Regions from separate parts of the Mesorhizobium sp. B4-1-4 genome, predicted to be linked through region 2. Evidence: predicted binding sites of a transcription regulator. Region 2 holds the regulator's gene; the other holds the start of a gene.
What was found. Region 2 encodes PhoB, which activates phosphate uptake and scavenging genes when phosphate is short. Its sites were predicted from a motif close to TGTCATNNANCTGTCAT; they were not measured.

Region 1: a site for PhoB is predicted at 6,337-6,353, ahead of FJW03_RS12910 (acid phosphatase). Genes of this name have one in related genera too.

The regions. Positions count from the first base shown of each region.
Region 1 covers NZ_CP083950.1:2,656,546-2,664,168, reverse strand. Annotated here, with positions in the region: gene FJW03_RS12945 (NAD(P)/FAD-dependent oxidoreductase) at 1-127, opposite strand, end outside; gene FJW03_RS12940 (helix-turn-helix domain-containing protein) at 264-881, shown strand; gene FJW03_RS12935 (hypothetical protein) at 923-1,210, shown strand; gene FJW03_RS12930 (YybH family protein) at 1,284-1,667, opposite strand; gene FJW03_RS12925 (SDR family oxidoreductase) at 1,935-2,639, shown strand; gene FJW03_RS12920 (cytochrome-c peroxidase) at 2,722-3,978, opposite strand; gene FJW03_RS12915 (IS481 family transposase) at 4,359-5,582, shown strand; gene FJW03_RS12910 (acid phosphatase) at 6,414-7,623, shown strand, end outside.
Region 2 covers NZ_CP083950.1:4,404,115-4,411,737, forward strand. Annotated here, with positions in the region: gene FJW03_RS21125 (ATP-binding cassette domain-containing protein) at 1-288, opposite strand, end outside; gene FJW03_RS21130 (sugar ABC transporter permease) at 300-1,655, opposite strand; gene xylF (D-xylose ABC transporter substrate-binding protein) at 1,898-2,938, opposite strand; gene FJW03_RS21140 (ROK family protein) at 3,207-4,451, shown strand; gene phoB (phosphate regulon transcriptional regulator PhoB) at 4,464-5,153, opposite strand; gene phoU (phosphate signaling complex protein PhoU) at 5,269-5,976, opposite strand; gene pstB (phosphate ABC transporter ATP-binding protein PstB) at 6,002-6,805, opposite strand; gene pstA (phosphate ABC transporter permease PstA) at 6,802-7,623, opposite strand, start outside.

The DNA of each region.
Region 1 (7,623 bases), 1.7 Mb from region 2:
GGTAGCCGAGATGCGGCTCGCGCTCGAGGACGGTAACATCGGCCCAGTTCGCCACCGCGGCAGCCACTGACAGGCCGGCGATGCCGCCGCCGATGACGACGATTTTCTTGGGAGAATTCGACCGCATCCATCAGTCGTAAAAATAATTTCGTATTCAGTCAATATTTAGCATATAAGAAAATTGCTGGCGTCGTTGATGATGGTGGGGAGTTGGACTACCTAGAATGAACAGGCGGCGGAATCGCCGCGCCATGGAGCTGACAATGTCGGAGCAACCGAACCTCGGTGATTGTCTGCGCGCCTTGAGAAAAACGCATGGCTGGACCTTGCAGGAAGTCAGCGCGCTGACCGGCGTCGCGGTTTCGACGCTGTCCAAGGTCGAGAACGACCAGATGTCGCTCAGCTATGACAAGCTCTTGCAGATCTGCGAAGGGCTCGGCATCCATGTGACGGAGCTGCTCAGCGGCGACCGCAAGCAGCCGGCGGCGCGCACCCGCCGCTCGGTGACGTCACAGTCCAACACGCTGCGCCAACTCACCCGCAACTACGACTACCGGTATCTCGCCACCGACCTGGTGCGCAAACGCATGGTGCCGATCCATGCCTATGCGCGCGCCCGCACGCCGGAGGAATTCGGCCCGCTGACCCGGCATGCCGGCGAGGAATTCCTGATCGTGCTCAAGGGCGAGATCGAACTGCACACCGACCAGTACGCGCCGGTGCGGCTGAGAGAGGGCGAAAGCGTCTACATCGATTCCACCATGGGCCACGCCTACCTGTCGGTGGGCGAGGGCGACGCCGAGATGCTCTGCGTCTGTTCCGGCGACGAACCCGACATGGAAGGCACGCTGCTCAGCGTGCTGGAGACGGTGGATGGGTAGGGGCTTCCTATTCCGGGGGCGGCGTTTTGGAATTCATACAGATGATGCGGCGGACAACGAATCGGCGCTATTATTCGTCGGCGAACCGAATGGGGGTGGCTGTGCGAGAATTGCCAAGGAATGTCGATGCGGACGCAGTCATCGAGATCGGCCGCTACCTGGATGATCAGGCCAAGCTCGCACCGATCTCGCTCTCTCACGCAATCGAGGCCGTTCGAAAACTGGTCGAAACCGAGTTGAACGACTTCGACCTCGAACAACTGATCATCGAGAGTGCGGCGGCGCGCCATCTGGCCTTGCTGCTGGACACCGACAGCAGCCGGCGCTGACATCTCAGCAGCGCTGACATGTCATCGGAGGTGATCCGGCTATCGATGCCGGATACGTGCCTGTCGATGCTGGCTATTCCTTTTTCGTCGCAAGAAGGTTCGCATCGCGCGCGACGCGCCATTGGCCGTCCTTCTCCTTGCGCAGCAGCGTCAGCGTATATCCCGAACGATGGACGCTGCCATCCGGCGAGGTGACGCTCATTTCAATGCGGTTGCGGATAAAGGCCCAGTCCCCAAGCAATTGCAGTTCCACGATTTCGCTCGTTCCGTCTATCTTCGCGTCGGCCATGCCTTGCGAGGCCTTGGCGAAGGCCGCCTTGCCGAACGGCTCCCGGCCGGGAACCATGAAGACCACGTCATCGGTCATGAGCGAGAGAACGGTCGTTATGTCACCGCTCTTGCTGGCACTCATCCAGGTGTCGACCACCTGCCTGATGGCTTTCTCGTCTTCATTCATCGGATAGTCCTCCGCAAGCTGGGGCAACGATTGGCGCCTGGCCGGATGAGTTCGGGAATCGGCGAGGGCAAAGATAGGGCGGCCTCGGACATCAGCAATAAAGGCTGTTGCTGCCCAGCTCGCTCAGGGCTGGCCGGTGGCGCCGGATTGCGTTGAGTTTTTCTGCAGGCTGAATTCAGTCTTTCCGGTTCGAACTGGCCGGTAAAACCGGCTATATCGACGCCGAGGCGGCAGTTCCGTTGCCGGCCAACCCGAGAGGAAAACCCAATGAGTTCAGAAAAAACAGCTGTCATCGTGGCCGGCGGCAGCGGCATGGGGGCGGCGGCGGCCAAGCGGCTGGCGGCCGACGGGTTCAAGGTCGCCATCCTGTCATCGTCGGGCAAGGGCGAGGCGCTGGCCATGGAGTTGGGCGGGCTCGGCGTCACCGGCTCCAACCAGTCGAACGACGACCTGCAGCGCCTCGCGGACCTGACATTGGAGCGCTATGGCCGCATCGACGTGCTGGTCAACAGCGGCGGCCACGGGCCACGCGCGCCGATCCTGGACATCACCGACGAGCAATGGCACACCGGCATGGATGTCTATCTGCTCAACGTCATCAGGCCGGTGCGCATCGTGGCGCCGCAGATGGTCAAGCAGAAGGGCGGCGCCATCATCAACATCTCGACGGCCTGGGTCGCCGAGCCGAACGCGATGTTCCCGACGTCGGCCGTGTTCCGCGCCGGCCTTGCCGCCTACACCAAGATCTTCGCCAACACCTATGCGGCAGACAATGTGCGCATGAACAATGTGCTGCCCGGCTGGATCGACAGCCTGCCGACCACAGAGGAGCGCCGCGACAGCGTGCCGATGCAGCGCTACGGCACGTCGGAGGAGATTGCAGCGACCATCGCCTTCCTGGCATCGGAAGGCGCCGGCTACATCACCGGCCAGAACATTCGCGTGGATGGGGGTGTTATTAGGGCGCTGTGAGGTAGGGCAGTAGGGCAGTAGGGCAGTAGGGCAGTAGGGCAGTAGGGATCCCCCTCTCCCTCAAGGAGAGAAGGCAAGGGCGTCACCGCTGGTCCGCGTCGGTCAGCGTGCCGAGAAAGGCGACGATATCGTCGATCTCGGCATCGGTCAGCGCCGGCTTGCCGCCAGGCTTTTTGCCGTTGAAGGGCGGCTCCCGGTTGAGGTTTGGCCAATAAGCCTTTGGCAGATCGTCATATTTGTTGACAGTGCCGTCGGCGTTGCTCGGATACCAGTGGCCCGGATCGGTGTCGCGGCTGGCGTAGAAGGCCACCGCGTCGCGCAGCGTGTGGAAGCGGCCATTGTGGAAGAAGCTCTTCCGCAGTGCGACGTTGCGCAGCGTCGGCGTCTCGAACAGGCCGCAATATTCGGTGCGGCCCTTGAAATCGGTGCGTAGCGGGCCGCACAGGCCAAGATCGGCGTAGGCGGGATCGGCATTGGCCGGAATGGCCGGATTGCGCGGCACGGCGATGGCGATCAGGCCGAAATCGGTGAATTGCGGCGGCTCGCCGTCATTGGCGGGCTCGCTGAGATGACAGCTGGCGCAATTGCCCTTGGCTTCGTCCTCGAACAGCGCGCGGCCGCGCAATTCCCGGGCGGAGAGTGTTGCCTTGCCGGCGAGGAAGGCGTCGTAGCGGCTGGAATAGGGATAGAAGTCGGCGGCACTCTGCTCGAAAGTGCCGAGCGCCTCGACGGCGGCGCCGAAAGCATCGTCCGGGCGGTCGAACACGTCGTCGCCGAAGGCCGCCTTGAGTTCGTCGGCATAGGCGGCCTTGCGCAAGACCGCGGCGACGGCGGCTTCATCCTTGTTGGCCATCTCGAAAGGCGAGAGCAGGGGGATCTTCGCCTGGTCCTTGCCGTGGTCGGCGCGGCCGTCCCAGGTCAGGCCGCCGGTCGGGCCATTGTCGACGCTCTCGTCGCCCTCATCCTCGGAATCGTGGAAATGCTCGGTGAAGGCGGGCGCCGCCTGCAGATAGCGCAGCGAGGGGACCGCGCGGACGCCCGGCCGGTCCAGGTTCAGCCCGCCCATCTCGACCGGCGCGGCCGAAGCCGGGCCGAAGGCGTGGCGCGGGTCATGGCATGACGAACAGGCCTGCTTGCCCGATGCCGACAGCGAGGGTTCGAAGAACATTTTGCGACCGAGCGCGGTCAGGGCCTCGGCCCGCGCGAAGGCTTGCGCGCATGATAGCGGCCCGGGATGAACGCTGCCGGCGCCCGCGCGGACGATGGTTGCAGAGAAGATCGCGGCGATGGCCAATAGCGAAGCGGCGACGGCGCGGTTCTTCCATTGTGCGACTGGCATCTCGGCTGGTCCGTTTCTGGTCCGTCAATCTGGGATCGGCATTGCTACGGCTTGATGACCGTGCGTCCCGACCGCTTTGTCCAGATCGGCAGCGTTCCTTCCCCTCTGTCCTGCCGGACATCTCCCCCCCGCAAGCAGGGCAATCGCATATGGCGTCGCCCTACGAATACCCCCGCCCCTAACCCCTCCCCACAAGGGGGAGGGGAATCTCGTAAACGCCGATCTCGACAATTTCCCAAGTTCGGCGCTGAATATGATCAACTAGGCGCGCGGCAGCGTTCCCTCCCCCTTGTGGGGAGGGTGTAGAGACCGGGGAGATGGTGGACAGGCGTTCGGAGACATCGTGGACACTTCCCGAGCATCGAATCGGGAGGGACGGAATGCCGTTTTGCGAGGTGTCCGCGATGGCTCAGAAGCGAGAGTTCGTGATGTTTGCCTTGAATGAGGGGGCGAACGTTCGAGAGCTTTGTCGACGGTTCGGGATCAGTCCGACGACCGGCTACAAATGGATCGAGCGGTATCAGGCGGAAGGGCTGGCCGGGCTGACCGAGCGATCGCGCCGCCCGCACTCGAGTCCGCAGCGCACCGCTTGGCAGGTTGAGGCGAAGGTGTTGGAGGTACGCGACAAGAGCAACAACGTCTGGGGCGGCCGCAAGATCAAGGGGGCGCTGGAGAAGGATAGTGAGCTCGAAATCCCGGCGGCAAGCACGATCACCGCGATCCTGCGCCGTCACGAGCGGCTGACGGAGGCTGGAGCGGCGCAACATCCGGGACCATGGCAGCGCTTCGAGCGGGAGACCCCCAACGAGCTGTGGCAAATGGACTTCAAGGGTCACTTTGCCATCCATAGCGGCCGCTGCCATCCGCTCACCACGCTCGACGACCATTCGCGCTTCAACCTGGTGCTTTCTGCCTGCGGCAATGAGCAGGGCCGAACGGTGCGCGGGGAGCTGGAGATTGCCTTTCGCCACTATGGTTTGCCGCTGGCGATGCTGATGGATGGCGGCCCGCCGTGGAGCGATCCCGGCGGCGAGCCCTACACCGTGTTCAGCGTTTGGTTGTTGCGGCTTGGCATCCGCGTCCTGCACGGTCGACCGCGCCACCCCCAGACGCAAGGCAAGGAAGAGCGCTTCCATCGCACGCTGAAAGCCGAAGTGATCAGCGGGCGAAGCTTCGGCGATCTCGCCGATTGTCAGCGGGCCTTCGACCAATGGCGTCCGCGTTATAACCACGAACGGCCGCACGAGGCACTCGACATGGCGACGCCGGCCGAGCGGTACCGGCCGAGCCCACGCTGCTTCCCTGAGGTGTTGCCCGCGATCGAATACGGACCAGGTGACAAGGTCCGCAAGGTCGACAGCGATGGCTTCATCAGCTTCAGGAACCGACCTTGGCGGATCGGCAAGGCCTTCCGCGGCGAGCTGGTGGCACTTCGCTCCACTGACCAGGATGGCCTCTTCAGCGTGCACTACTGCTCGCATCGGATTGCCACCCTTGACCTGCGCTCCACCGACAGGGAGGCCTGTGGACTTGTGGACAACGCTAAGCCTTGCCCACAGGGTCCACACCCCAAACAACAACAAAAACAACCCGTCTCATCATGATGAAAAAATGTGTCCACGATGTCCCCGAACACCTGTCCACCTTGTCTCCGGCACAAACAGGAGGGTTAGGGTGGGGGTCCCTCTTCGCAAGAATCCACATGCGATTACCCTGCCCCCCGCAAGAGGCCGCAAGGGGGGAGATCGGTAGGTTTAGCGGCAGCTCCCTTCAAACTTTGGTGATTGGCAGAGGCGGCTGTCACCCCTTGTGGGCAGGGCGAGCGCAGAAGGATTCTTACGCAGAAGGACCCCATCCTAACTTGCCGGGGCGAGCCACGGGTCTCGCCCGTCCTACGGACCCCCACAAAAGGGAGGGAATGCTGCCGCGCGCCCTTTGATCCTATTTTAGTGCCGAGCTTCGGCAATCTGCCGAGATCAGCGCCCACAGAGTCTCCCTCTCCCTTGTGGCACGGCTATCGCGTATGGAGTCTTGCGAAGAGGGACCCCCACCCTAACCCTCCCCACAAGGGGGAGGGAATGCTGCCGCGCGCACCTTTACTTACGCCTTGGGATCGAAAACCATGCTCAATTTTGCCAGGATCGGCGTCAACGGAAGTCTCCCTCCCCCTTGTGGGGGTCCGAAGGACGGGCGAGACCCGTGGCTCGCCCCGGCAAGTTAGGGGTGGGGGTATTCGTAGGGCGAAAGCCTCGGCTTTCCATATGCGATTGCCGTGCCCCATGCGGGAAGATGTTCGGCAGAATAGAGGGGGCGCTGTCCCGCCAGCTTTCTTCGTGCCTCCTTGCGTCATCCTTGTCCTGTCACAAAGCTGACAAGCGCCGGCCCTAGCGTCGAACAGTTCCTCCAGCCATCCCCAGCCACGAGGCATCTTCCCCATGACCCGATCCTTCCTTTCTCTCTGCCTCGCCTCCACGGCGCTGGCATCGTTCGCTGGCGCTGCCCACGCCGCCCCTCCCGGCTACGACAAGATCGACACAGTCGTCGTCATTTATGCCGAGAACCGCAGCTTCGATAATCTTTATGGCGGCTTCCCCGGCGCCGACGGGCTCGCCAATGTTTCGGCCGACCAGGCGCGCCAGCTCGACCGTGACGGCAAGCCGCTTGCGGAACTGCCGCCGGCCTGGGGCGGGCTGACCGGCAAGGGCGTGACGCCGGCGATGACGGAGGCCCAGACCGCGCATCTCGCGAATGCCGTCTTCTCGATCGACGACCCCAAGGGTTTCAACGAGAATATGGCGGTCGTCACCCGCGACCTCTGGCACCGCTTTTATCAGGAGCAGATGCAGATCGATGGCGGAAAGAACGACAAGTTCGCCGCCTGGGCTGATTCCGGCGGCCTGGTGATGGGCCATTATGATGGCTCCAGCCTGCCGATGTGGTCGGTGGCGAAAAAATATGTGCTGGCCGACAATTTCTTCCAGGGCGCGTTCGGCGGCTCCTTCCTCAACCACTTCCAACTCGCCTGCGCCTGCGCGCCGTTCTATCCGCATGCCGACACCAGCCCGGCGAAGGGGCAGATCGCGGCCGTCGAGGCCGACGGCAAGACGCTGAAGGTAGCCGACAATTCGCCGGCCTCGGCATTGGGCGGGGCGCCGAAATTCGTCAATGACGGCGCCATCACGCCCGATTTCTACGCCGTCAACACCATGCAGCCGCCCTATCAGCCGAGTGCCAATAAGCCGGTCGAAGGCGGCGACAAGGCGCTTGCCGACCCGGCGCAGCCGAGCACGCTGCCGCCGCAGCACGACATCACCATCGGCGACCTCCTGTCGCTGAAAGGCATCGACTGGGCCTGGTATGCCGGTGCCTGGCAGGCCACGCTCGACGGCAAGAACGCGACGCCGGTGCCGAATTTCCAGTTCCACCATCAGCCGTTCAACTATTTCACGGCCTACGCGCCCGGCACCGCTGCGCGGACCGAACACCTCAAGGATGGTGGCATGGGGGGCTCCGAGTTCATCAAGGTGATCGACGAGGGCAAGCTTCCGGCTGTCGCCTTCTACAAGCCGCAGGGCAACCTCAACGAGCATGGCGGCTACACCGATGTCACCAGCGGCGACCAGCACCTTGCCGATCTCGTTTCGC
Region 2 (7,623 bases):
CAGCGTCTGGTAGATCGTCTCGATGCCGTATTTCTTGGCATCGCGCGGGTTGGTGATCGTGGCTTCCTCGCCATTGACGAATATCTGCCCGGCGTCGCGCTTGTAGGCGCCGGAGAGGATCTTGATCAGCGTCGACTTGCCGGCGCCGTTGTGGCCGAGCAGCGCCACGACCTCGCCGGGGAAAAGATCGATCGAGGCGTCATCGACGGCCCGGATGCCGCCAAAGGCGATCGAGATGTTGCGCATGTCGACCAGCGGCGGGCCGGCGGGAGCGTTTTTGTCAGCCATGATCGTATCCTCTAAACCCGCTTGCGATAGACGGTGTCGAGCCAGACGGCGATGACCAGCACGGCGCCGACGACGATGCTCTGCAGCGGCGAGTCGACACCGAGCAGCACCATGCCGGATTGCAGCGACTGCATCAGCAGCGCGCCAAGCATGGCGCCGATGATCGTTCCCGAACCGCCGGCCAGCGACGTGCCGCCGATGACGGCCGCGGCGATGACGAGCAGCTCGTCCAATGTTCCAAGCACATTGGTGGACGAGTTTTGCCGGGCGGACGAAATCGCGGCTGCGATCGTGGCCAGCACGCCCATGATCATGAACACCTTCATGGTGATCCAGCGCGTGTTGATGCCGGCGAGATTGGCGGCCTCCGGATTGCCGCCGATGGCAAAGACATAGCGGCCGAAACGGGTGCGGTTGGTGATGAAGGTCATGATCAGCCCGACCGCAACCGCCATCAGCACCGGAATGGCGACGCCGTGAGCGATGAACAGGCCGCCCTCGGGCACGGTGATGTTGTTGGCGGCGGCGTATCTGTTCACGATGCCGATCGGCCACGGATAGGAGTTGGCCAGCCACACCGCGCCCATGATGGCGGCGCAGGTGACGGCGCCAAGCAGCGTCTCGGCCCAGATCGGGCGCAGCGGGAAACGGAAGCGCTTGCGTTGCACCCGCCCGTTGAAAAGCGCAAACACCACGGCGAGGCAGGCGACGATGCCGATGATCCAGCTCCAGGTGGCGCCGACCGATCCGGCCGGCCCGCCTCCCATCAGCTGGAAGGTGGCGTCGAGCGGCGCCACGGTCTGGCCGCTGGTGACCCACCAGGCAGCGCCGCGCCAGACCAGCAGACCGCCCAGCGTGACGATGAAGGCCGGCACTTCGAGATAGGCGATGATGAAGCCCTGGAAGGCGCCGATCAGCAGGCCCAGCACCAGGCCAATGACAAGCGCGAGCACCCAGATCCACGGATTGCCGAGTTCAAGCCCGACGAACCGAACCAGGAAATGCACCTGGGCAAAACCCATGACCATGCCGATCAGGCCCTCGGCCGAGCCGACGGACAGGTCGATGTTGCGCATGACGATGACCAGCACCATGCCGCAGGCCATGATGGCGACCGCGGAGCTTTGTACGGAGAGGTTCCATAGATTGCGCGGCGTGAGGAAGGTGCGGCTGTCGAAATCGAGCGGATTGACGCCCAGACGCAGGCTCGAAATCACGTGCAGCCCCACCCAGATCAGCAACAGGGCGCCGATCATGCCGAGCATGCGGGTGTCGATCTCGGTTGCCTTCAGGAAGCGGGCGACCGCGCCGAGTTCCGAGGCGCGTGCGGTATCGACCTGCGGCGGGTTGGACGTCGTGTCGGTCATGATTTCCTCCCACTGGCCGCCGTCTGGCGCGGACGCCGGAGCCCAGCCTAGAAGCTATCCGCCTGATGCGGAAACACAAATCTTTTTGAGAAAACGCCGCGGCTTTGAGGCAATTCCAGGAAAGTGCGTGGCGGTTTCCGTCCGGAATTGCGGGAAACAATGGGCTGGAACGGTTCAGCGATTCAAGAAACACTGAAACGTTCCAGGGCCGCGGCGTCTATATCTGAGAGAAACAGGCCAGCTTAGTTGCAGGCCGCGACGGTGCCGGCGGCGACGCCCGCGCAGACTTCGTCCTTCTTGATCCAGCCGGCATCGATGACGACGTTGAGATTGTCCTTGGTGATGGCGACCGGGGTCAGGAACAGCGACTTGACGGTGTTGCCGCCAGGCGTCGTGAAGTCCTTCACGCCGGCGATGTCGGTCATCTTCTTGCCGTCGGCCAGCTGCGAGGCGATCTCGGCGGCATTCCTACCGAGCTCGCGCGCGTCCTTCCACACCGACACGGTCTGAGTGCCGAGCGCGATGCGGTTCAGCGCGGCATGGTCGCCGTCCTGGCCCGACACCGGCACGGTGCCGGCAAGGCCTTGCGCGGTCAGCGCCGCGACGACACCGCCGGCGGTGCCGTCATTGGCGGCGACCACGGCGTCGACCTTGTTGTCGTTGGCGGTCAGGAACTGCTCCATGTTCTTCTGGGCGTTGGCTGGCAGCCAGCCGTCTGTATAGGCCTCGCCGACATTCTTGATCTTGCCGCTGTCGATGGCCGGCTTGAGCACTTCCATCGAGCCCGAGAACAGGAAGTCGGCATTCGGATCGGCGCCCGAGCCCTTGATGAAGACATAGTTGCCTTCCGGCTTGACCTTGAACACCGCGCGGGCCTGCATGCGGCCGACTTCCTTGTTGTCGAAGGTCAGGTAGAAGACGTCCTTGTTCTCGATCAGGCGGTCATAGCCAACGACCGGAATGCCTTCGTCCAGCGCCTTCTGGACGGCCGGGCCGATGGCCGAGGCATCCTGCGCCAGGATGATCAGCGAATTGGCGCCCTGCGAGATCAGACTCTCGACATCGGTGAGCTGCTTGCCCGGATTGGACTGCGCGTCGGCGGAGATGTACTTGTCGCCTGCGGCCTCGATTGCCTTCTTCATGGCGGCCTCGTCGGTCTTCCAGCGCTCTTCCTGGAAGTTGGACCAAGAAACGCCGATGACCTTGCCCTTCGCCTGCGCGACCGACGCGAGCGTCAGTGACATGGCGACACCCGCCAGGATGGCGACTGCGAATCTCTTCATGATATCCTCCCTGCGCCGCGTATGGCGCGACCAAACTGACCCGAAGGCCGGCACAAAGGCTCTATTTTTTCGAGCCTCAAAAAAAATAGTGATGCATCGCCGGAAGGCTGTCAACAATGATTCTGATGGATTTTGAGGGCCGAGAACTTTTTTCGAGCCCCGCAATAAATAAATGACATCGCCGGCCGCTTCTGCCAGTATTTGATCTGTTGCCGCAGTGTTCGAGGGGCACGACGAGCCGCGGCGACCGGGAGGATATTGGAAAGGCATGTCGGTCGGAATCCGCCACGACGATCTGCGCCGGCGCAACCGCGCAATGGTGATTGCGGCCGTGCGCCGGGCCGGCCAGCCCTCGCGCACCGAAATCGCCGCGACCACCGGCCTCAGCCACTCCACCATATCGGCGATTTCCTCCGATCTGATCGGCGAAGGTATCCTGGCCGAAGGCAAGCCGAGCGAGGCCGGCGCGCTCAAACGCGGCAGGCCGCAGGTCGGGCTTGGCCTCAATCCGGAAGCCGCAACGGTGATGACCGTGGTGCTGTCGCTGAATTTCCTGTCCGTCGCCGTCATCGACTATGCCGGCCAGGTCATATCAGAGGAACAGCGCCGGCTGGACACGCTGACCATGTCGCGCGATGCACTGATCGGCGAATGCGTCGCCATCGTGCGGCGGCGCCTGGAGGATCCCGACCTCGACGTGCGCAGCGTCGCCCGCATCGCGCTGGCGATCCAGGGCATCACCGACACCGATGCCCGGGCAATGCTGTGGTCGCCCATCACGCCGCAGACCGACATCGCCTTCGCCGACATACTCGAAGCCGAGTTCGGCATCCCCGCCACCGTGGAGAATGACTGCAACATGATGGCGGTGGCGCTGCGCTGGCGCGATCCGGAGCGTTACCGCGACGACTTCATCGCCATTCTCCTTTCGCACGGTATCGGCATGGGCCTGGTGCTGAAGGGCGAGCTCTTCACCGGCACCCATTCCTCGGGCGGCGAATTCGGCCACATGATCCATCGGCCAGGCGGCGCGCTCTGCCGCTGCGGGCGGCGCGGCTGCGTCGAAGCCTATGCCGGCAATTACGCCATCTGGCGCAACGCCAGGCAGCTCAGCGAGGACACCGAGCCGGTCGCCGATGTCAGCGACGCGCAGATGCGGGCGCTGGCGGCGACGGCGCGGCAAACGGACGGGCCCGAGCGCGAGGCCTACCGCAGGGCCGGCGAGGCGCTGGGCTACGGCCTCGGCAGCCTGTTCGCGCTGATCGATCCCGCCCCCGTCGCCATGGTCGGCGTCAGCGCCGCCGCCTTCGACCTGATCGAGCCGGCATTGCGCGAGGCCATCGCCCAGACCGCCGGCGGCCAGCACTCGAAATCGATTTCCTTCGACACCGAGCCCAACGAGTTGCCGCTGATCCGCGAGGGCTGCGCCATGCGGGCGCTGACCTTCGTCGACCAGGAGATTTTCGCGCCGGGCATGCAGGCGAAAGCCGGCTCCGGGAAGAACGTGGCCTGAATAAAGTCGCGCTCAATCCTCGCGGATTGCATACCCCGCACCACGAATGGTGCGGATGACGTCGGGCATGCGGCCGTTATTGACCGCCTTGCGCAACCGGCCGACATGCACGTCCACCGTGCGCTCGTCGATATAGATCGTCTCCCCCCAGACATTGTCGAGCAGCTGGCTGCGCGAGAACACCCGGCCGGGATGACGCATCATGAATTCGAGCAGGCGGAATTCGGTCGGCCCGAGCCGGATCTCGCTCTTCTTGCGGTAGACGCGATGTGATTCGCGGTCGAGCACGATGTCGCCCACCTTGAGCACGCTGGACAGCACTTCCGGCTTGGCGCGGCGCAGCAGCGCCTTGACCCTGGCCATGAATTCCGGTGTCGAGAACGGCTTGACCAGATAATCGTCGGCGCCGGTCGAAAGGCCGCGCACGCGGTCGCTTTCCTCGCCGCGCGCCGTCAGCATGATGATCGGCAGCCGCTCGGTCTCGGGCCGCATCCTTAGCCGGCGACAGAGTTCGATGCCGGACACAGCCGGCACCATCCAGTCGAGCACCAGGAGGTCGGGGACGTTCTCCTGCAGGCGAATCTCCGCCTCGTCGCCGCGCGGGACCACCTCGACCTGGTAGCCTTCCGATTCCAGATTGTAGCGGAGGAGCACGCCGAGTGGCTCCTCATCCTCCACCACCATGATGCGTGGCGCGATCATCGACTGGTCACCTCTAAGGCAATTCCAGGAAAAGTGTGAAGCGGTTTTCCGTCCGGAATTGCATGGAAACAAGAGAGAGAGCGGTTTTCCGTAAAACGGTGAACCGCTCTGACGATCAAGCCGCCGGCGCCGACATCGCCGTTTCGTCCTGCTTCGGACGATTCGCGGGCAACTGCGTACCGGTCAGCACATAGTAGGCATTCTCGGCGATGTTGGTCACATGGTCGCCGATGCGCTCGAGATTCTTGGCGCAGAACAACAGATGCGTGCAAGCCGTGATGTTGCGCGGATCCTCCATCATGTAGGTGAGAAGTTCGCGGAACACGGAGGTGTATTTGACGTCGATACGTTCGTCATCGGCGCGCAGCTTGGCGAGGGCTTCGGCATCGTGCGCCGCATACTCCTCGATCACGCCCTGCACCTGGATCAGCACCAGCTGCGCCATGGCGTCGATGGAATGCGACAGGTCGCGCGGCGTGGTGGACAGGCCGACCGTACCGACGCGCTTGGCGATGTTCTTGGCAAGGTCGCCAATGCGTTCGAGGTCGCCGGCCATGCGGATCGACCCGACGACATGCCGCAGATCGTCGGCCATCGGCTGGCGCTTGGCGATCAGCGTGATGGCGCGGTCGTCGAGTTCGCGCTGGCGCGCGTCCATGATGACGTCGTCGGAGACAACGCGCTGTGCCAGCGCGTTGTCGGAGTTCAGCAGCGCCTTGGTGGCGCCGCCGACCATCGAGCTGGCGAGATCGCCCATGTCGCTGATCAGCCTGCTGATCTGTCCGAGATCCTCGTCGAAAGAAGCGACTGTGTGTTCGGCCATGATCCTGGTCCTCGTATGCGTGAGATCAGCCGAAGCGGCCGGTGATATAGTCCTGCGTGCGCTTCTCGCGGGGCGATGTGAAGATCTTCTCCGTACGATCGAACTCGACCAGCTCGCCCAGATACATGAAAGCCGTCTGGCGCGACACGCGCGCCGCCTGCTGCATGTTGTGGGTGACGATGACGATCGTGTAGTCGGCTTGCAGCTCGTCGATCAATTCCTCGATCTTGGCGGTCGACAGCGGGTCGAGCGCCGATGCCGGCTCGTCGAGCAGGATGACCTCCGGCTTCACCGCCACGGTGCGGGCGATGCAAAGACGCTGCTGCTGGCCGCCCGAAAGGCTGAGGCCGCTGGCGTTGAGCTTGTCCTTGACCTCGGTCCACAGAGCCGCGCGCTTCAGCGCCTGCTCGACACGGCCGTCCATCTCGGCCTTGCTGATCTTCTCATAGAGCCTGACGCCGAACGCGATGTTTTCATAGATCGACATCGGAAACGGCGTCGGCTTCTGGAACACCATGCCGATCTTGGTGCGCAGCAGGTTGAGGTCCTGCGAGCGGTCGAGAATGTTCCGGCCGTCAAGCAGCACCTGACCCTCGGCGCTCTGCCTCGGGTAGAGCTCGTAGATGCGGTTGAAGACGCGCAGCAGCGTCGACTTCCCGCAGCCCGAAGGGCCGATGAAGGCGGTGACACTGCGCTCGGGCAGCGACAGGCTGATGTCCTTCAGCGCCTTCGACTGGCCATAGTAGAAATTGAGGTTCTTGACCTCGATCTTGGCCTTTTCCACGGCAGCCTCGGCCACGTTCAAATCGGTGGACAACATCGGTTTCATCTGTCCTCTCTGCGTCCGGTAAGGCTGCGGGCGAAGATGCTCAGCCCGAGAACCGTTAGGGTGATTATAAGTGCGCCGGTCCACGCCAGCTGCTGCCATTCCTCGTAAGGGCTGAGAGCGAACTGGAAAATGGTGACAGGCAGGCTGGCCATCGGCGCGTTGAGATTGCTTGACCAGAACTGGTTGTTGAGCGCGGTGAAGAGCAGCGGCGCCGTCTCGCCGGAGATGCGGGCGATGGCCAGCAATATGCCGGTGACGATGCCGGAGAGTGCCGCACGATAGGCGACAGAGCGGATGACCACCCAGCGCGGTGCGCCGATCGCGGTGCCTGCCTCGCGCAAGGCGTTCGGCACCAGGTTGAGCATGTCCTCTGTGGTGCGCACCACGACCGGGATGACCAGGATGGCCAGCGCGACGGCGCCGGCGATGGCGGAGAAGTGCCCCATCGGCCGCACCAGCAATTCATAGACGAACAGGCCGATAACGATCGACGGCGCCGACAGCAGGATGTCGTTGATGAAACGCACCACCGTGGTCAGCTTCGAGAAGCGTCCGTATTCGGCCATGTAAGTACCGGCCAGCACACCGATCGGCGTGCCGACGATGACGCCGATGACGGTCATCACGACGCTGCCATAGATGGCGTTGAGCAGGCCGCCGGCATCGCCGGGCGGTGGCGTCATCTCGGTGAAGACCGCCAGCGAAACGCCGGACAGGCCCTTGTAGACCAGGGCGCCGAGGATCAGCGCCAGCCAGGCAAGGCCGATGCCGGCGGCGACGACGCAGAGCGCCATCATCACGCCGTTCCTTCTCTTGCG